Regions from separate parts of the Agrobacterium sp. 10T429 genome, predicted to be linked through region 2. Evidence: riboswitches for the same ligand, from Rfam matches in the RefSeq annotation. Region 2 holds a riboswitch; each other region holds the start of a gene.
The links. A riboswitch is a leader RNA that binds a small molecule or an ion and turns the genes downstream of it on or off. The one in region 2 is predicted to bind cobalamin.
Positions count from the first base shown of each region.

Region 1: another riboswitch for cobalamin. It lies ahead of bluB (5,6-dimethylbenzimidazole synthase); the one in region 2 lies ahead of nrdH (glutaredoxin-like protein NrdH).
Region 3: another riboswitch for cobalamin. It lies ahead of AC1DCP_RS10590 (ABC transporter substrate-binding protein); the one in region 2 lies ahead of nrdH (glutaredoxin-like protein NrdH).
Region 4: another riboswitch for cobalamin. It lies ahead of AC1DCP_RS03750 (CbtB domain-containing protein); the one in region 2 lies ahead of nrdH (glutaredoxin-like protein NrdH).

Region 1 is NZ_JBFTGV010000002.1:280,977-285,790, forward strand. It holds gene AC1DCP_RS06365 (NAD+ synthase) at 1-220, shown strand, start outside; gene AC1DCP_RS06370 (VOC family protein) at 369-746, opposite strand; gene AC1DCP_RS06375 (TolB family protein) at 939-1,769, shown strand; cobalamin riboswitch at 1,898-2,083, shown strand; gene bluB (5,6-dimethylbenzimidazole synthase) at 2,182-2,898, shown strand; gene AC1DCP_RS06385 (DUF2865 domain-containing protein) at 2,968-4,068, opposite strand; gene AC1DCP_RS06390 (NADP-dependent malic enzyme) at 4,204-4,814, opposite strand, start outside.
Region 2 is NZ_JBFTGV010000001.1:6,181-10,994, forward strand. It holds gene AC1DCP_RS00030 (ATP-binding cassette domain-containing protein) at 1-637, shown strand, start outside; gene AC1DCP_RS00035 (nucleoside triphosphate hydrolase) at 634-1,263, shown strand; cobalamin riboswitch at 1,395-1,618, shown strand; gene nrdH (glutaredoxin-like protein NrdH) at 1,875-2,096, shown strand; gene nrdI (class Ib ribonucleoside-diphosphate reductase assembly flavoprotein NrdI) at 2,109-2,507, shown strand; gene nrdE (class 1b ribonucleoside-diphosphate reductase subunit alpha) at 2,495-4,684, shown strand; gene nrdF (class 1b ribonucleoside-diphosphate reductase subunit beta) at 4,701-4,814, shown strand, end outside.
Region 3 is NZ_JBFTGV010000003.1:276,309-281,122, forward strand. It holds gene AC1DCP_RS10585 (FecCD family ABC transporter permease) at 1-753, opposite strand, end outside; gene AC1DCP_RS10590 (ABC transporter substrate-binding protein) at 750-1,781, opposite strand; cobalamin riboswitch at 1,947-2,182, opposite strand; gene AC1DCP_RS10595 (GNAT family N-acetyltransferase) at 2,222-3,100, opposite strand; gene argE (acetylornithine deacetylase) at 3,312-4,436, shown strand; gene AC1DCP_RS10605 (2-hydroxyacid dehydrogenase) at 4,461-4,814, shown strand, end outside.
Region 4 is NZ_JBFTGV010000001.1:767,384-772,197, reverse strand. It holds gene AC1DCP_RS03770 (GNAT family N-acetyltransferase) at 1-362, shown strand, start outside; gene AC1DCP_RS03765 (type 1 glutamine amidotransferase family protein) at 384-950, shown strand; gene AC1DCP_RS03760 (hypothetical protein) at 1,054-1,368, opposite strand; gene AC1DCP_RS03755 (CbtA family protein) at 1,373-2,089, opposite strand; gene AC1DCP_RS03750 (CbtB domain-containing protein) at 2,101-2,283, opposite strand; cobalamin riboswitch at 2,450-2,674, opposite strand; gene AC1DCP_RS03745 (c-type cytochrome) at 2,766-3,686, opposite strand; gene AC1DCP_RS03740 (c-type cytochrome) at 3,773-4,207, opposite strand; gene AC1DCP_RS03735 (LysE family translocator) at 4,323-4,814, opposite strand, start outside.

The DNA.
Region 1 (4,814 bases), on a different contig from region 2:
GGTGCTGGACGATATTCTGGAGTGCCTGGTGGAAAAGGAAATGTCGGTCGAGGAAATCCTCGCGCGTGGCCATGATATCGCGACGGTGCACCGGATCGAGCATCTGCTCTATCTCGCCGAATACAAACGCCGCCAATCCGCGCCCGGGGTGAAGATCACCAAGAAGAACTTCGGCCGCGATCGCCGTTATCCGATTACCAACCGGTTCAGGGACAGGTAGTCGAAGGAGGGCATGGGGGAGCTTGCTGGACCCCGAATCTAGTTCGGGGTGACGGAGTGCAGATGCTGCGACTTCGCCATATATCGATGTCAAAGAAGCATCCTTTTCCTCCAACGGCGCGGACACGCCGCGCCGTTTCCCTATCTCGTTAAATAACCTGCCCCACATCGATGCGGTTGCCATCCGGGTCTTCGAAAACGAAGGCCCGCAGGCCATAATCCTTGTCCTGCAGACTTTTGATGATGCGAAGCCCGTGGCTTTTGCAAAGCGCGTGCAGCGCGTCGGCGTCGCTGACCAGCATATGCGCCACATTGAAGGGGGCCGGTTTGTGCGTCGACTGCAATGTCAGGTGCAACTCTGCATTACCTTGTTTCAGGATCAGGAAACCGACAGGGTTGCCGTTTTCGAAGGTCTTTTCGAAGCCCAGCACACGGACATAAAAGTCATGGGCCTTCTCGATATTCTTGACAGGAAGCATTGCGGCGATCCGACCGAAGCGGATGCCGTGATCGGCGATGTTGTTCATCGCGGAACCTCGGATCTGGGAGAAACGGGCAGGGGTGCGGGCGGTGCCGGAACGCTGCTGTTTTTTCCTATTTGAATTTGCAGGGCGGTGCCTGCGGCAATAGGATCATAATCACGGCGGTGGCGGATGCAAACGGAATGTTTGTGCCATTCAACGCTCCACGCCAGACGATCGACAGGCCCGGGAGGCAGCATGCGCAGTTCCATCGAAATCTTCAACATCCGCACTCGGCAGATGCGGGTGGTCTGGCAGACGCCGGAGCTGTTCGAGGCTCCGAACTGGTCGCCGGACGGGAAATACCTGCTTCTGAACTGCGATGGCCTGCTTTACCGCCTGTCACTTGCCGGCGACCCTTCGCCGGACAAGGTCGATACCGGCTTTGCGACAATCTGCAACAATGACCACGGCATTTCGCCTGACGGTTCGCTTTATGCCATTTCCGACAAGGTGGAGTTCGGCAAGAGTGCCATCTATCTGCTGCCTTCGACGGGCGGAACGCCGCGTCTGATGACTAGGAACCTTCCGTCCTACTGGCACGGCTGGTCACCGGACGGGAAAGGTTTCGCCTATTGCGGCATTCGCGATCAGGTTTTCGATATTTATTCCATGGACATAGACAGCGGCGTTGAGACACGCCTTACCCATGGTGAGGGCCGCAATGACGGGCCGGATTATTCGCCGGATGGAGAATGGATCTATTTCAACTCCAGCCGCACCGGCCAGATGCAGATCTGGCGCGTGCGGGTGGATGGCTCGGCCGTCGAGCGTATCACCGACAGCGTCTATGGCGACTGGTTCCCGCATCCGTCTCCCAGCGGTGACAAAGTCGTCTTCGTCTCCTACGACGCCGATGTCTTCGACCATCCGCGCGACCTCAACGTGCGCGTGCGGCTGATGGATATGGATGGCGGCAATGCCGAAACGCTGTTTGACCTTTTCGGCGGGCAGGGAACGATGAATTCGCCCAACTGGTCACCGGACGGGGATGAGTTCGCTTATGTGCGGTATCTTCCCGTTGGGTGATGCGGTAGGGGGTGCTTCAGCCGGCGCGCGTCTGCGAGGCGGCTGAAGGCCGCAATACGCAGGTGAGGTGGCCACGGTCACATTGCCGCATCGCTGCGCAAGATACTTGTATTTGCAATCTTTGTTGCTCATAAGCTTCTTCGTCAGGTGCCCGCCCTTTACGGCGGGAGAATCGGGAATCCGGTGCAAGACCGGAACGTGCCCAGCGCTGTGAGGCGGATGCCCTTTTTCTTGATGCCACTGAATCCATTCGGGAAGGCGAAAGTGGGCGGATGAAGCCGAGTCAGAAGACCGGCCTGACAGGATAGACCAGACCGCGTGGACGGCGGCAGGTTGTTGCAGCAGCGCGTCGTGCAGGTGAAAACCGGAGCCGGTTTTCGTGGCGGCGCGCCAGCATTGTTGGGGATAGACGATGCCGACCGATCCACTCGCGACCAGTTCGCTCGACGCCAATGCATTCGATCACGCGCTTTCGCCCGCCTACCCGTTTTCCGAGGGAGAGCGAGAGGCGATCTACCGTGCCATCGAAACCCGCCGTGATGTGCGCGACCAGTTCCTTCCGGATCCATTGCCGGAAGATGTGGTCGAGCGCTTGCTGAAGGCGGCGCATTCCGCGCCCTCGGTCGGTTTCATGCAGCCGTGGAATTTCACGCTCGTCACTGACGGTGCGGTCAGGCAGGCAGCCTGGGTTGCCTTCAGCCGCGCCAATGGCGAGGCGGCGGCGATGTTCGAGGGGGAGCAGCAGGCGCTTTACCGCAGCCTCAAGCTCGAGGGCATCCGCAAGGCGCCGCTCAGCATCTGCGTCACCTGCGATCCGACGCGTGGCGGCAAGGTGGTGCTGGGCCGTACCCACAATCCGCGCACCGATGTCTATTCCACCGTCTGCGCCATCCAGAACCTCTGGCTTGCAGCGCGCGCCGAAGGCATCGGCGTCGGCTGGGTCAGCATTTTCCACGATAGCGACATTCGCACCATTCTGGAGATCCCCGACCACATCGAGATCGTCGCCTGGCTATGCCTCGGCCGCGTCGATACACTTTATACCGAGCCGGAACTGGCGGTGAAGGGGTGGCGCCAGCGCGTGCCGCTGGAGGAGCTGGTGTTTCGCAATCGCTGGGGCGGGCGGTAAAGAGAACACGCGACCGCCTTGTGAGTGAGATAGAGCGTTGCCAACTCCATACCGCGTGCTTGATGGGAGCTATTGCTGCGGCTGAATGCCCTTCAGCGCCGGGTTCTTCAGGTCGATCCGGCCTGTCTGGTCGGGCAGGAATTTAGGGCCGATGACGCGGACCCTGCTGTTGTTCGGGTCATAGTCGCGTTCCGGAACCGGTTGTTCCGGCGGCTTTGCGGCCTGCTGCAGTTCGGTGGGTTTTTTGGGGGTGTCACCTTGCGGTGATGGAATGGTCGTGATGCTGGAATAGGGTTTCTCAGCTTCCGGCCGCGCAGCCTCCTGCTGCTTCATCTCCTCGTGATAGGCGGCCATGTTGCAGGCGCAGCCTGGGGCTTTTGTTGAGGCATTTCGATAAGCAAAGGCGGTCGGCAGGTCCTTGTAGGGCTTTCCTGTTTCAGCCGAGACCATGTCAGCCGTTTCCTGCTCCGTCATGGAGTGGAAATAAAGCTCCGTCTGCGTACCCGGGCACATTTTCTGGCATTGTTCGGCCTGCGCACGGAAATCGAGCGGCGAGGCATTGGAAGCGATGGGGAAAAACGAGCCGTCGCAGGTGCGCACGCACAGCGTCCTGAGCCCGCCTTCCGCAGCGGCATTGGGGTAGGGCGAAAGCCCTGCCTGTCCCGGCGGATTGCTCTGTTGGCCGAAGGCGTCGGGGTAACGTGCCACATCGGGGGCCGTCGGCTGGCGCGCTTCCGTTTCCGGAATGGCGCTGCAGCCATTGGCGTCAAGGGCGGCGAGAATGCGCTGGCGTCTGATGTCGCCATCAACGTTGCCCTGGGCCGCCATGGCATAGTCGCGGTCACGGATGATGGCATCGCGTTCGCTCTGCGCATCCGCCATCGCGTCGCTGATTTCCGCGCAGAGTTCGGCATTCGGGCTGCCATAAACGGTGACGCTTGCGGATGAACAGCCGTAACGGCGCAGATCGTTCCTGATCCTGCGGATCTCGATGTTCTGGCGGGTGAGCGCATTGGCGTAACGCCGCACCTCGGCTGTGTTGCCGATGACACGCGGCGGTTCGCGCAGCTGCGCATAAAGCGTATCGCAGACCTGATCCGCGAAAGCAGCGGCCGGGGCGATGAAAACAAGGGGAAGCAGGAGGCCGATAATGCTGCGGCGCCGGGTCAATGGTGCGATCCGTTCGATGTCCCCGGCCGGTGGCGAGGGTGTTATGCTTCGGGAAATCCGTGTTTCAGGAAGATAACATAAGCTGTTGCCGCAATGCGGCAACAGCATGTTCAAAACTGCGTTAATACGCCTTCATCACACCGAAGGGTGCGATGCCTGCACGACGGCAAAGGCCGCCATGTTGACAACGCCGCGCGAGGTGACGCTGGGCGACAGGATATGGGCGGGAAGAGCCGTGCCAAGCAGGATGGGGCCGACATGCAGGCCCTCCGTCAGCGTGCGGGTGACGCCGAGCGTGATGTTTGCGGCATCGAGGTTCGGGAAGACCAGCAGGTTCGCTTCGCCGGTCAGCACGCTGTTGGGCATGGCGCGCTTGCGCAGCGCTTCCGAAAGTGCCGAGCCGCCCTGCATTTCGCCGTCCACTTCCAATTCGGGTGCCGCTGCCTGCACGATCTTCAGGGCGCGGCGCATCTTGCGGGCGCTTTCCGAATCGCGCGACCCGAAATTGGAGTGGCTGGCGAGCGCGATCTTCGGCGTGATGCCGAAGCGGCGGATTTCCTTTGCCGCGAGAATGGCCATTTCAGCCACTTCTTCGGAGGTCGGATCGTTGTTGACGAAGGTGTCGGTGAGGAACAGCGCGCCCTGCTGGGTGATGAGCAGGCTGAGGCCTGCGAAAGAGCGAACGCTTTCCTGCTTGCCGATGATCTGGTTCACGTCGCGCAGGTGCCGGTCGTAACGGCCTTCCA
Region 2 (4,814 bases):
CAAGGCGATTTCCGGTGCGGTGACACCCGATGAAGGGGAGATCAGGCTGGAAGGCAAGCCGGTACAGTTCCGCTCGCCGATCGAGGCGCGCAAGGCTGGTATCGAAACCGTTTATCAGAACCTTGCGCTGTCTCCCGCATTGTCCATAGCCGACAATATGTTTCTCGGCCGTGAAATCCGCAAACCCGGTATTCAGGGAAGCCTGTTCAGGGCACTGGACCGTCCGGCGATGGAAAAGTTTGCCCGCGAGAAACTCTCTGAACTCGGCCTGATGACGATCCAGAACATCAATCAGGCGGTGGAAACCCTCTCCGGCGGCCAGCGCCAGGGTGTTGCGGTGGCGCGTGCAGCCGCCTTCGGCTCCAAGGTCGTCATCCTTGACGAACCGACAGCGGCGCTCGGCGTCAAGGAAAGCCGCCGCGTTCTCGAGCTTATTCTGGATGTACGCGCGCGAGGGCTACCGATCGTTCTCATCTCGCACAACATGCCGCATGTTTTCGAGGTTGCTGACCGGATTCATATTCATCGGCTGGGCAAGCGTTTGTGCGTCATCAATCCGAAGGACTATACCATGTCCGACGCCGTCGCCTTCATGACGGGCGCCAAGGAAGCGCCAAAGGAAACGCTGGCCGCATGACGTTGAAGCTTGAAACGATCGTCGAAGACGTTCTTCGGCGGGCTGAGGATAAATCTCGTTTTATCATTGCCATTGCCGGTCCCCCTGGGGCCGGCAAATCCACGCTGGCGGATGCCCTGTGCGGTGCCCTCGTGGCGCGCGGCGAGGCTGCGGCTGTCCTGCCCATGGACGGCTTCCATATGGATAACGGTATTCTCGAAGAACGGGGGCTCTTGCCGCGAAAAGGCGCACCGGAGACCTTCGACGTGCGCGGCTTTCTTGATATCGTCTCCGCAGTTCGTCAGGGCGGGCAGGAAGTTCTTGTCCCGGTTTTTGACCGCTCCCGCGAAATTGCCATTGCCTCCGCTCGCGCCATCGCGCCAGAAACACGCTTCATTCTTGCCGAAGGCAACTATCTGCTGTTGAACGAGGCGCCGTGGACGAAGCTTTCCGGCAGCTTCGATCTTACCGTCTTCGTAGGCCCATCCGTTGCGGTGCTCGAGGAACGCTTGCGGGATAGATGGCAGGGCTATGGTCTCGATGCGACCGAGATTCACGCCAAACTGTTCGAAAATGATCTTCCCAACGGAAAGCGGGTGATTGAGAACTCCCGCCCCGCCGACATTCGCATCGATATCTGGGAATAACCCGCCGCTTCCGTCCGTAGGCGGCATCGAGCATTCACCGTTAAGCCTTTGTTGACCATGTGTTGAATCTTTTTGATCCACAGGGTGGGGCTTTCGCATGTCTAATTATTGACGAAAAAAATTCCTCATATACTATATGTGGTGTTCAAGGTTCTTTCGATTCGCAAGCGTCGGGAGCTAAGACGGGAATTCGGTGCGCAACACCATTATGGTGAAGCAATGCCGAAACTGCCCCCGCAACTGTAAGCGGTGAGCATCGTTCCGATTTGAGCCACTGGCGCTAAAAGCTCCGGGAAGGTGGGAATGGATGTTTTGACCCGCAAGTCAGGAGACCTGCCTTGAGCGAAAACGTCCACGGGCGGGGTGTCCGGAAGGAAGGTGTATGACGCAAATGAATTGCGTGCGCCCTTTTCTGCCCCCTCCAGAACAAGCTTCGGGGTGAAGTCATGCCAGTGCATTTTTATGAGTTTCTACGCTCGTCGGCGTAGACAGCGATCTTACGCGGCCTCACCCGCGCGCCTCGCCAGAATGACAGAACCATCGCCACCCGCTTGCGATTGCAGGCGGGCAATGTTGAGCCGTGCGTAAAAGCGGCTTCGAAAGAGGAAACAATGACCGTCACCGTTTACAGCAAACCCGCCTGCGTCCAGTGCACTGCCACCTATCGTGCGCTTGACCGCATCGGTGTCAGCTACGAGATCGTCGATATCTCCGAAGATGCGGATGCCCTCGATCGCGTTCGCGGCCTTGGTTACATGCAGGTTCCCGTGGTCGTTGCCGGCGAACGCCATTGGGCTGGTTTCCGTCCGGACATGATTGGCTCGATCAGCTGAGGAGGCGATGCGATGGGGCTGATCGTCTATTATTCCAGCCGGTCTGAGAACACTCATCGCTTCCTTCAGAAACTGGGGCGACGATTGCTTCGCCTGCCGCTCGGCGCCGAGGAAGACGTTCCTCACGTGTCGGAGCCCTATGTTCTCGTCACCCCCACCTATGGGGGCGGCGGCATGAAAGGAGCGGTACCGAAACCGGTTATCCGGTTTTTGAACGAGCCCTCAAACCGAAATCTCATTCGCGGCGTCATCGCGGCGGGAAATACGAATTTTGGCGCAGCTTTCGCATCCGCCGGAGATATCGTGTCGCGCAAATGCGCGGTGCCGTTTCTCTACCGCTTCGAGCTTCTCGGCACGGAGGAAGATGTCGCCAACGTCAATCATGGATTGGAACGATTTTGGACACGCTGACCTCGAGCGCGGTGCGCAACACGGATGCCAAACAACAAGTAACCGCTGCGCAGAAACACCTGGACGCGGGACTGGACTATCACGCGCTGAACGCGATGCTGAACCTCTACGATGAAAACGGGAAGATCCAGCTCGACAAGGACCGCCTTGCGGCACGGCAATATTTCCTTCAGCACGTCAATCAGAACACGGTGTTTTTCCATAATCTCAGGGAAAAGCTCGATTATCTCGTGACCGAGGGATATTACGAACAGGAGGTGCTGGACCAGTATTCCTTCAATTTCGTCCGTGACCTCTACGACGAGGCCTATGCCAGAAAGTTCCGTTTTCCGACATTTCTCGGCGCCTTCAAATATTATACGTCCTATACGCTGAAGACCTTCGACGGAAAGCGTTACCTGGAGCGTTACGAGGACCGCGTCTGTATGGTGGCGCTGGCTCTGGCGCGTGGCGACGAGCAGCTTGCCCGCGATCTGATGGATGAAATCATTTCCGGCCGCTTCCAGCCGGCAACCCCGACCTTTCTCAACGCTGGCAAGAAAAGCCGCGGTGAGCTGGTTTCGTGTTTTCTGCTGCGTGTGGAAGACAATATGGAAAGCATCGGCCGGTCCATCAATTCAGCATTGCAGCTTTCCAAGCGTGGCGGTGGCGTAGCACTGTCCCTGACCAATATTCGCGAAGCCGGCGCGCCGATCAAACAGATCGAAAACCAGTCCTCCGGCGTCATTCCTGTCATGAAGCTGCTGGAAGATTCGTTCTCCTACGCCAACCAGCTTGGCGCGCGCCAAGGCGCTGGCGCGGTCTATCTGCATGCCCACCACCCCGATATCATGCGTTTCCTCGATACCAAGCGCGAAAACGCCGACGAAAAAATCCGCATCAAAACCCTTTCGCTCGGCGTGGTGATCCCTGATATCACCTTCGAACTCGCGAGAAACAACGAGGATATGTACCTGTTCTCACCCTATGATGTTGAGCGGGTTTATGGCGTGCCGTTTACCGAGATTTCCGTCAGCGAAAAATATCAGGAAATGGTCGCCGACAGCCGCATCCGCAAGAAGAAGATCAAGGCACGCGAGTTCTTCCAAGTCATCGCAGAAATTCAGTTCGAAAGCGGTTATCCCTATATCATGTTCGAGGATACGGTTAACCGCGCCAATCCGATCGCCGGCCGTATCAGCATGAGCAATCTCTGCTCGGAAATCCTACAGGTCAGCGAGGCGAGCGAGTTCAACGACGATCTCTCTTACAGCCATATGGGCAAGGATATTTCCTGCAATCTCGGCTCGCTCAACATTGCTTCAGCAATGGATTCGGCTGATTTCGGCAAGACGATCGAAACCTCCATCCGGGCGCTGACGGCCGTTTCTGACATGAGCCACATCTCGTCTGTCCCCTCCGTGGAAAAGGGCAACGATGCGAGCCACGCCATCGGGCTTGGTCAGATGAACCTGCATGGCTATCTGGCGCGCGAGCGCATCTTCTACGGCTCCGAAGAGGGCATCGATTTCACCAATATCTATTTCTACACGGTGACCTATCACGCCATCCGCGCCAGCAATCGCCTTGCCACGGAAAGGGGCCAGAGCTTCAAGGGCTTTGAAAACTCCAAATATGCCTCGGGCGACTACTTCGATAAATATACCGACCGGGAATGGCTGCCCGCGACGGATAAGGTCCGCGACCTTTTTGAGAAAGCCGGCATTTCCATTCCGACACAGGAGGACTGGAAAGCGTTGAAGCAGGCCGTCATGGAGGCCGGCCTCTATAACCAGAACCTTCAGGCCGTGCCGCCCACAGGCTCGATCTCCTATATCAACCACTCGACCTCCTCGATCCATCCCATCGTCTCGAAGATTGAGATTCGCAAGGAAGGCAAGATCGGCCGTGTTTATTATCCGGCTTCCTACCTTTCGAACGACAATCTCGAATATTATCAGGATGCTTACGAAATCGGTCCGGAAAAGATCATAGATACCTATGCGGCGGCCACCCAGCATGTCGATCAGGGCCTGTCGCTGACACTGTTCTTCCGCGATACGTCAACGACGCGCGATATCAACCGGGCGCAGATCTACGCCTGGAAAAAAGGCATCAAGACCATCTACTACATCCGTTTGCGCCAGATGGCGCTGGAAGGCACGCAGGTTCAGGGCTGCGTATCCTGCACGCTCTGAATTGAGGGACAAGACAATGAACATTGCCGTAAAACCCGCGTCCCGTATTCGCGCGGTCAACTGGAACCGCATCGAGGATGACAAGGATCTCGAAGTCTGGAATCGCCTGACATCGAATTTCTGGCTACCG
Region 3 (4,814 bases), on a different contig from region 2:
CGAGATCAGCACCGCATAGACCCGGCGCACTGGAATACCGAGCGAAGCTGCTGCCTGCCCGCCGAAAGCGAAAGCATCAAGCGCGCGTGCGTACCAGAGGCACACACCAAGACCCGCAATACTGACCGGCAAAGCCAGCCAGACATCCGGCCAGCGCACGCCCGAAAGATTGCCCAGCAGCCAGAACATGATGCCGCGCGCCTGTTCGGCATTGGCGGATTTGGTGACGATGAACGACGTCATGGCGTTGAACAGTTGCGAACCGGCGACCCCCGCCAGGATGATGGCGCTGTTGCCGTGCCCTGCCCGCACCGCCAGAAGGCTGACAAGCGAAAAAGCCACAAAAGCACCGATCAGGGCGCCGGCCGGCATCGTCAGGAACCCCGCCCCGAAGCCCAGAAGCGCCACGGCCACGGCCCCGGTTGAGGCGCCTGCGGAAATACCGAGGATATAGGGATCGGCGAGCGGGTTGCGCAGAAGTGATTGAAGCACCGCACCGGCCAGCGCCAGCGAGGCGCCACAGCACGCGGCAACAACGGCGCGGCTGAGGCGGTAACTCCAGACGATGCCCTCATCCAGCGGCTCCAGCGGATAACCCGCATGGAAGACACGATTGGCAATGGTTTTTGCCACGACGTCGAACGGAATGGCAGTCTCGCCGATGGCCGCACCGGCCATCAGCGCGACGAGCAGCAGGGCGAGTGCGGCAAAAGCCAGACCCGCCCTGCCAAGATTGACGGAAAGACCGTTCACTTGGCGAGACCGGCTGTGGAAATCGCCTCGGCCAGCGTTTCAATGCCTTCGATCGTGCGGATGGTCGGGTTCATCGCCTGCGCGTCCATTTCGAAGGCATGGGCCGCCTTGACGGCGGGCATGATGCTGGCAACCGGATCGGTAGCGAGGAACTTGAGCTTGACGGCGACGTCATCGGCGGGGAAACGCCGGCGGTCCATCTTGCCGGCAACGATCACGGACGGATTGGCCTTGGCGATGGTTTCCCAGCCAACAGTCGGCCATTCCTCATCGCTTTCGATAACGTTCCTCAGCCCGAGCGCGGACATGATGTAACCCGGCGCACCATTGCGGCCCGCCACGTAAGGATCGATATCCAGCTCGGCGCTGGAGAACCAGAAGACCGCTGAAATCTTGCCATTCGCCGAAGCGATCTTGGCGCGGGCGGCTTCCTCACGCTTTTTCAGGTCGGCAACGACTTCCTCGCCGCGATCCTGCACGTTGAAAATTTTCGCAAGGTCGCGGACCTCCTGGTAGATCAGGTCCATGGTGAAAACGGACTTGCGCACGCCGTCGCCGCCGCCGGAGTTGTCCTTGCCCATGCAATCGGCAGGCGAGGTATAAACGGGAATACCGAGTTCGGCGAATTGCTCCGGTGTTCCGACAACGCCTTCGGGACCGATCTGCCACTGGAACTGCGTCGTCACGAGGTCCGGCCTCTTGCCAACCACCGCCTCGAAGCTCGGATCATTGTCGGCAAGCCGCTCCACCTTGGCATTGGCGTCCTCGTAACCCTTAAGAACCGGGCCGATCCACAGCGCCGTACCTACCACCTTGTCGGCCACGCCGAGCAGATAGAGAACCTCGGTCGTGCTCTGGCCGACCGATACTGTGCGGGCGGGCGCCTGCTTGAAGGTGATTTCGTGGCCGCAGCTATTGATCGTCAGCGGATAGGTGGTTTCGGCAGCCTGAGCGGCACCGGCGGGCAAGGCCGCTAATGCGACAACCAGAAGACCGGCGGAAACCGGCAGGCGTTTGAAATGAAACATATGTTCTCCAGTCTAAATAAAGTGGCGTGATCCGCAGGCCGCGCGTCAAAACGCGTAGTGACAGAGCGACAACAAGTGTGGAGATGGAGAACGGGACTCTAAATACGTTTCCGCGGACGGAAAGGTCATAATCAGCTCCTCTTCCGGGCATCCCCGCCCGTAACGATGGTCAATATTATGACGGCAGGTCTCCTGGCTCACGAATATACGCCGTTCATCTGCCTTCCCGCACCTTGAAGGGTGCAGTGGCATGACGCTTTTCAGGCGTCACGAGGATGAGCGGCAATCCGCTTACAGTTGCGGGGGCAGCCACGGCATTGGGCGATAGAAATCAGCCGCACCATGTTCCCTATTAATCCCTTTGCCCTTCGGCTTCAGGAACCGTCACTTTCTGACATAAGGGGCAAGCGCCGGGGCGTCAATTGCGATAGTGCTGCAGCTCAGCACAAAGACGGACCCGCCAACGCGAAAATTTTTGTAGCGCCGGAAGGCGCCGGTTGCGGCGCGTCTTTGGACATGGTGGTAAGGGTTTCAATCACCACCAGCCCGGATTGCGCAATAAAATCAATAAAGAGACTATTGTCGCTGATGGTGTCGAGACGCACCAGCTCATCGTCCAGATCGGTAAAATGCCGCCTCACAAGCGCAATCGCATCCATGTCCGCACCCGCAACGACCGGACCGATAATGTGGCCCCGCCCTGCCGCACGGCGCAGCGCAAAAGCGGTAAGACGGTCCGCCTCAAACACACCGTAACCCGCATTCTGCGTCAAAAGTCGCTGCAAAACGTTCCGGCGCGAAACGCCAAAAGCCGCCCGGTCTAGTTCCACCACATCAGTCAGATGACCTGCGGATAACGGCTCTATTCGTTGTTTTCTGCCGGGCGGCGGTATCTCGAAAAGGCAATTCGCCCTTCCCCGGAACAGATATACTTTTTCCGCATCGCCGGCAAAACCCAACCTTGAAAACAACCGCCGCGACGCTCCCGTCGCGTTCAATCGCAGGGAGACAGTGGGGAATTTCGCGACAAGTTTCTGCACCAGCCATGGTGCTACGCCCTGCCCCTGCAAACGGGGGGAAACAATGACCATGCCAAGCGTCGCAAACCCCTGATCATAGGGAAAGAGCATCGCGGTTGCGACAACACGGTCGATCTCATCGAGCGCAGCGAGACCCACGCCGCATTGCCGCAGAAAACACCATTCATTCGCGTGATATCGCCATCCGACGGCCATGGAGAGTGCATGCAGATGATCGGCATCCACGTCCGCGATATCCACGGTCCGCAGCTCGAAACTATCGACTTTGAGCAGGTCCATAACCAACGGCCCTCATCCCCTACGGCTCACAACCTTCATCCGGTCCCGGCCTAGCCCACGACATCCGACGGTAGCCGGTTACGCCAGCACGAATTTTCTGAAAGCACTGGAAGGTCACAACAATCTACCGAAATCATTCGCATTTCAGCAGATAAACGTCGCAGTCCATTCTAAGCTTTCGGGATGACAATCCGGTCAGCGGAGACGACCATTGAACGCAATCGAAATCCTTGAGCGTCTCGTCGGTTTCCCGTCGGTCGTTGGAACCGCCAATGGCGATATTGCCGGCTGGATCGCCGATTATCTTGAAAGCCACGGCGCGAAAGTATCGCTGCTTGCGGGACCGGAGGGCGACCGCGCCAATCTCTTCGCCACCTTCGGCCCGGCCGATCGCGCCGGATATGTTTTGTCCGGCCATATGGATGTCGTACCCGCCAGCGAGCCGGAATGGTCTTCCGATCCCTTTACACTGCGGGCGGAAAATGATCGTCTCTACGGGCGCGGAACCACCGACATGAAGGGTTTTCTGGCCACGGTTCTCGCCGCGGCGCCTGCATTTTCGCGCATGGCGCTGAAACGTCCCGTGCATATCGCCTTTTCCTACGACGAGGAGGCGGGTTGCCGTGGCGTTCCGCATCTTCTCGCCAGATTGCCTGAACTGTGCGCCGCACCGGCCGGCGCAATTATCGGCGAACCGAGCAATATGCGGGCGGTTCGTGCACACAAGGGCAAAGCAGCAGCTCGCATTACCATCCGTGGCCGTTCCGGCCATTCGTCCCGGCCTGATCAGGGGGTGAATGCCATTCATCTGATGACCGGCATCATGGCAAAGGCCGTGGAGACGGCACATGAGCTGACGAAAGGCCCCTTTGAAGCGACTTTCGAGCCACCCTACTCCTCGCTGCAGATCGGCACGATGAAGGGCGGCCAGGCGATCAACATCATCCCCGATTTCTCGGCCATCGAGCTGGAAGCGCGGGCGATTTCCGGCATATCGCCGCTTGAACTGCTCGGGTCGATTCGCGCAAGCGTCGAGGCTCTTGCAGCAAAGGGTGTCGATATCGAATGGACGCCTATGAGCGATTATCCGGCGCTTTCGCTTGCAGCCAATGCTCCGCTTGTTCTGCTTCTGGAGGAATTGACCGGCACCCCCTGTCTCGCCGCCGTCAGCTACGGCACGGAGGCGGGGCTGTTCCAGGCGGCGGGCATCGACGCCATCATCTGCGGACCAGGAGATATCGGCCGCGCCCACAAGCCGGACGAGTTCATAACGACGGGCGAACTTTCGGCCTGCCAGTCGATGCTGGACACACTCGCAAGCCACTGTACGGCTTGAACCTTCGGGAAGCATAGATTTCAGATGACTTTTCTCTTCAATTCCGACGCCAAGCGCGGCGAGATTTTCCGGCAGGCTCTAGCTGCAGAACTGCCTGATCTGCCGTTTTCGATGGATGCATCAACTGTCGATCCCGATGCAGTCCGTTACCTCATCACCTGGACGGTACCACAGGACATTGCCCGGTATCGCAATCTCGAAGTCCTGTTTTCGATTGGCGCGGGTGTCGACCAGTTTCACATCGAGGCGATCCCTGAGACGGTAAAGGTCGTACGCATGGTGGATGAGGGCATCATCCGCATGATGCAGGAATATATCTGCCTCGGCGTACTTTCCCTCCACCGCAACCTGCCGGTCTATTTAAACCAGCAGCGCCAG
Region 4 (4,814 bases), 760 kb from region 2:
CGGCGATTACGCCGGCGAAACTGGAACGCGACCTGTTCGGCCCGCTTCCCTGGGTGCATGGGCTGGTGGCGGAAGCCGACGGCGCATTGATCGGTTACGCCCTGATGCTGCCGCTCTACAGGGCGCAGGAAGGCCGCCGCGGGCTTGAGCTACACCATCTTTTCGTGCGTGACGGTCACCGCGGACATGGCACCGGCCAGCACCTGGTTTCCCGCGCCCGCGATATCGCCAAGCGCCTCGGTTGCGACTATCTTTCCGTCAGCGCCACGACCGGCAATGTCGCCGCGCATCGTTTCTACGAAAGCATGGATTTCGCGCCGCGCCCGGTCACCGGCATGCGCTACATGCAGTCTATCGCCTGATTGCAACCTTCGGAGACGGTCATGACACGGATTGCCATTGCGCTTGCGCAGGATTTTGCGGACTGGGAACCGGCGCTGCTTGCCGCCGCCGCGCGCGGCTATCTCGGCGTCGAGATCGTTTACGCAACCCCGGACGGCCGGCCCGTGGTTTCAATGGGCGGGCTCAACGTTACGCCCGACACATCCTATGATGCGCTTGATTCTGCTAACATCGATGCGCTCGTCATTCCCGGCGGCCTCAGCTGGGAAAAGGGAACGGCTGTCGATCTTGGCGGGCTGGTACAGCGGTTTCGCGAGAAGGGCCGGCTGGTTGCAGGCATCTGCGCGGCTGCCAGCGCGCTTGCAGGCACGGGCGCCCTTGATGACGTCGCCCATACCGGCAATTCGCTCGCCTCTCACAAGGCCTATCCGTCCTATCGCGGCGAAGCGCTCTATCGCGACCAGCCGAAGGCGGTCAGCGATGGCGGAATCGTAACCGCAGCCGGCAGTGCACCCGTCAGTTTCGCAGTGGAAATTCTGAAACACCTCGGCCTCTTTGGTCCGGAAGCCGAGGCGGAACTTGGAATTTTTGCGGCGGAGCACCGGTGAGGCTCACCTTGGTGTCGGGAGTTTTGCGGATCCTCCCACCTCATTCCTGTGCTTGTCACAGGAATGAGGTGGTGGGGAAGTTAAGCCGCGAGACCATCACAAATCACCCCCGATCAAGCACCCGGCAGACACGGGGCGCGACATCCCCGCCCTCGCCCGCAATCGCACGGCGGATATCGCGGCTGTTGAGATGCAGACTGCGACCGGCCGGCAAAGCCGAGCGTTTTATCTTGGCAAGGGCTGCGACCGTAAAGGCAGTCTCATTCTCATGAAAATAGGCGAGCGCCGCTTCCCGTTCCGGGCTGACGCCAAGGACTGTCTTGAAAGCAAGGCGATGCACGGCGCAGAAAGCGCCGTGACCGGGAACGGCAAAACGCAGCGCATCGAGTTCCTCACTCCATTCCGCTGCGCCCTGCATGGTTTCAAGCCTGCTGGAAGCGCTTCAGGAAAAACGCGCTCAATGTTCCGAGCAAGGCCCAGAAGACAAAGCTGGTCACGGTGGCGGCGACGATGAACTGTCGTTCCAGCGGCAGCGGTGCCAGCGCATGTTCACCTTCCGGCGGCAGGGGCGCGCCCACCACATGTGGAGCAACGATCAACTCCAGTGCGAGCACGATTGCCCAGGGTTCGCGCCGGAATGCGATCAGCGCAATGCCGCCTGCGGTCGCCGCAACCGTCGAAAGCCACCAGATTTGACGCGCCTCAAGCGCGGCCGCCGGGCTGCCCGGCAGTTCCGGCGGCAGGCCGATCATCGGCGCAAGCATGACGGCGGCAAAACCGGCCACACCCCACAAAAGGCCTTCGCGCCAGCCGGCATCGGTGCCGCGCAGCGAGATGAGGCCGGTCAGCACCAGCGCATAACCGATGGCGGTCAGCACGTTGGCGGCGACCGTATAGGCGGTGCGCTCGAAGCCGTCGGCCGGAGACCAGGCTTCCTCATTATGCTCGTGCGCGGGAACGGCAGCGCCGGTCGTGGCCGGAGCATCATGGCTGTGGGGCGCTTCGCCACCGGCATTTTCATAGGTTTCCGCCTTCAGGATCAGCGGCGTGGTGCCGAAAGCCTGCATGGCCGAAACGGCGAAGCCGCCAACGATGCCGACGAGGACGGCGGTAAAAACGATATTGCGAAAGAACGACATGCTTTTTCCCCTCAATGGCAAGGGAAAGCATTGGCATGACGCGTGTCATGCGCGGCGTTGTGAACGGCTTCCACATGCGAAAAGCCGACAAAACCGATGACGAACAGACCAAGCACGATCGCCGTCAGCGATTGCGCGAAGCTGCCCGTTTTTGCTGAAACGGCGGCATTTGCCGTATTCTGGTTGATGGACATGGTGACCCCTCTTACGGCGCGACCCCGCGCCTTTAGACGCGGCGAAACGGCAAACGCCGTGCAGCCGCATGCGATACACTTCACCACGGGGATACGAGACTGACACAGGGCGGCACGTTCAAGCACCACCACCCTGAAATTCCGCTCTTCCGGACACCCCGCCGGCATGGACATTTCCGTGATGGCAGGTCTCCTGGCTTACGGGTCAAAACCTGAAACACCTTCCCGGCATTGCCCTCGCCCATATCCGGCGAGATGCTTACCAGTGGCATTTCGTTTCAGGCTCTCCGCTCACAGTTGCGGGGGCAGCCACGAATGAGGATGTCTCCCTATCGTGTTCCCTTTTCACCTTCCGGAACGCCCGGAAGGAACCATCACAGGATCGTTATCCGATGGGTGTGGGTGGGAGTCAATGGCAGGCCGGCGTGAGAATTGCGCGCCGTGGCTGGATGCCGGATCAAGTCAGGCATGACGGCAAAGGGCTACCGTGCCGGGATGGCCTTCAGATAGGCGGCGATCGCATTGCGGTCATCAGCCGTCAGATGCGCCATATTCTGCTGCACCTTGACCATGGAGCCGCCGACGCTGTCGAATTCCGGGGTGAAGCCGGTTTCCAGATAGTTGGCAATATCGGCCGCCTCCCAGCTTCCGACGCTCTGCGAGCCGGGGGTGATATCGGGAATGCGGCCCTCGCCTTCGGGATTGGGACCACCGGCCAGCCATTTGCCATCGAGAAAACCGCCAAGCGCATTGCGCGGCGTGTGACATTCGCCGCAATGGCCCGGGCCTTCCACCAGATATTGGCCGCGCAGCAATTCGGCATTGGCATCGGCAAGCTCGACGCGGGGTGGCGCGGATGTATCGAAATAGAGGAATTTCCAGCCGCCCAATGCCATGCGCATGTTGAAGGGGAACGGCAGTTCATGATCCGGCGCGTCATTCTGGCTGGCGGGCAGAACCCGCAAATAACCGAAGAGGTCGTTGATGTCCTTTTGCGTCATGCGGGCATAGGAGGCGTAAGGGAAGGACGGGTACAGATGTTCGCCGTTCTTGCCGACGCCACGCGTCATCGCATCGCCGAATTCCGAAAGCGTCCAGCCGCCAATGCCATGCTGCGGATCGGAGGAAATATTGGGCACATGGAAGGTGCCGAAGGGGCTTTTCAACGCTTGCCCGCCCGAAAGCGTCAAAAGCGCATCGCCCTTGGCATCTGGTGCCGCATGGCAACTTGCGCAGCCGCCCGCCCAGAACAGCGTTTCGCCATTGGCAAGGTCCGGCTCGCCAAGGCTCACCCAGTGGCTGGGTGCCTGACGCACAGGCGCGGTGACCCAGGCGAAAATACCGAAACCGGCAATGGCCGCCACCGCGATCCCGCCCGCGAGCTTCGTCCAAATGGAGGCCATGACCCCTCTCCCCATTATCACCTGATGAGATCAGGCATCATTCCCGCTGAAAAAAACGCCGCCGGGAAGCGGCGTTCTTAATAGGATCACTTCTTCAGACGGTAGGTCTGGTGGCACGCACCACAATCGGCACCGAGGGTCTGCATGGCGGCGGTGACGCCTGCCTGATCGGCGGGAAGGCTGGCGAGGACCTTGTCCGCATCGGCACCGAGCTTGGCGGCCTTGGACTTGAAGTCATCGAAATTTTCCCAGATCGCGGGTGCCGCAGCACTGCCGGTCTCGCTGCCCGGGGGAAACTGGTCGGGGAAAGCCTTGGCGTTGGTGCTGATGGTCGTCACGGCAGCCTTTACGGCTTCGGCGTCATAAGGCTTCTGGCCCTTGGAGATGGCAGCAAGCGCCCCCATGGAGCCGCCGATCTGCTTCATCATGCCTTCACGTTTTTCGACTTCGCCGGCAGCGTAGACCGCTCCGGCGCAAAGACAGCCGAAAAGCATGGCCGCCGCGATGGTTTTCAGTTTCATACACTCTCTCCTTGATTCCGGCAGATGCCTAACGCGCGATAACGGCGCGAGGATGCCCTTTCCGCATGGCGAAAAGAAGTCACATTGCAGTGAATTTCCCCAAGAAAACAGAAGTCTAGGAGAGTGCTTCCCAAAGCGTAACCAGGGCTGCGGCAATCAGCATGAAACCGGCGGCGCGGCCGATGAAAATCGTCGCGGCAGGCGAGGAAACGAGCCATGCCCGGCTTTTATCCGCCGTCAGCGCCAGAGCGCCATAGACCGTGAACTGCGTGATGGCCACCATCGCGCCCATTACCAGCCCCTGCATCCAGATTGGACCATAGTCGGGTTTGAGGAATTGCGGATAGATCGCCATCATGAAGAGATAGGCTTTCGGATTGGAAAGGCAGGTGAGCACGGCCCGCCAGAACGCCTTTCTGACAGAGGCGCTCGCCTGCGCCTCATCGCCATTGACGGTGATAGCGCTGCGCATCAGGCCGATGCCGATCCAGACCATGTAAGCGGCGCCGGCGACCAGCAGCGGCAGGAAAAGCGACGGCATCCAGGCGGCGAGCATGCCGACGCCCAATGCACCGTAAAGTGAATGCACCATGCCGCCGGCGCTCAT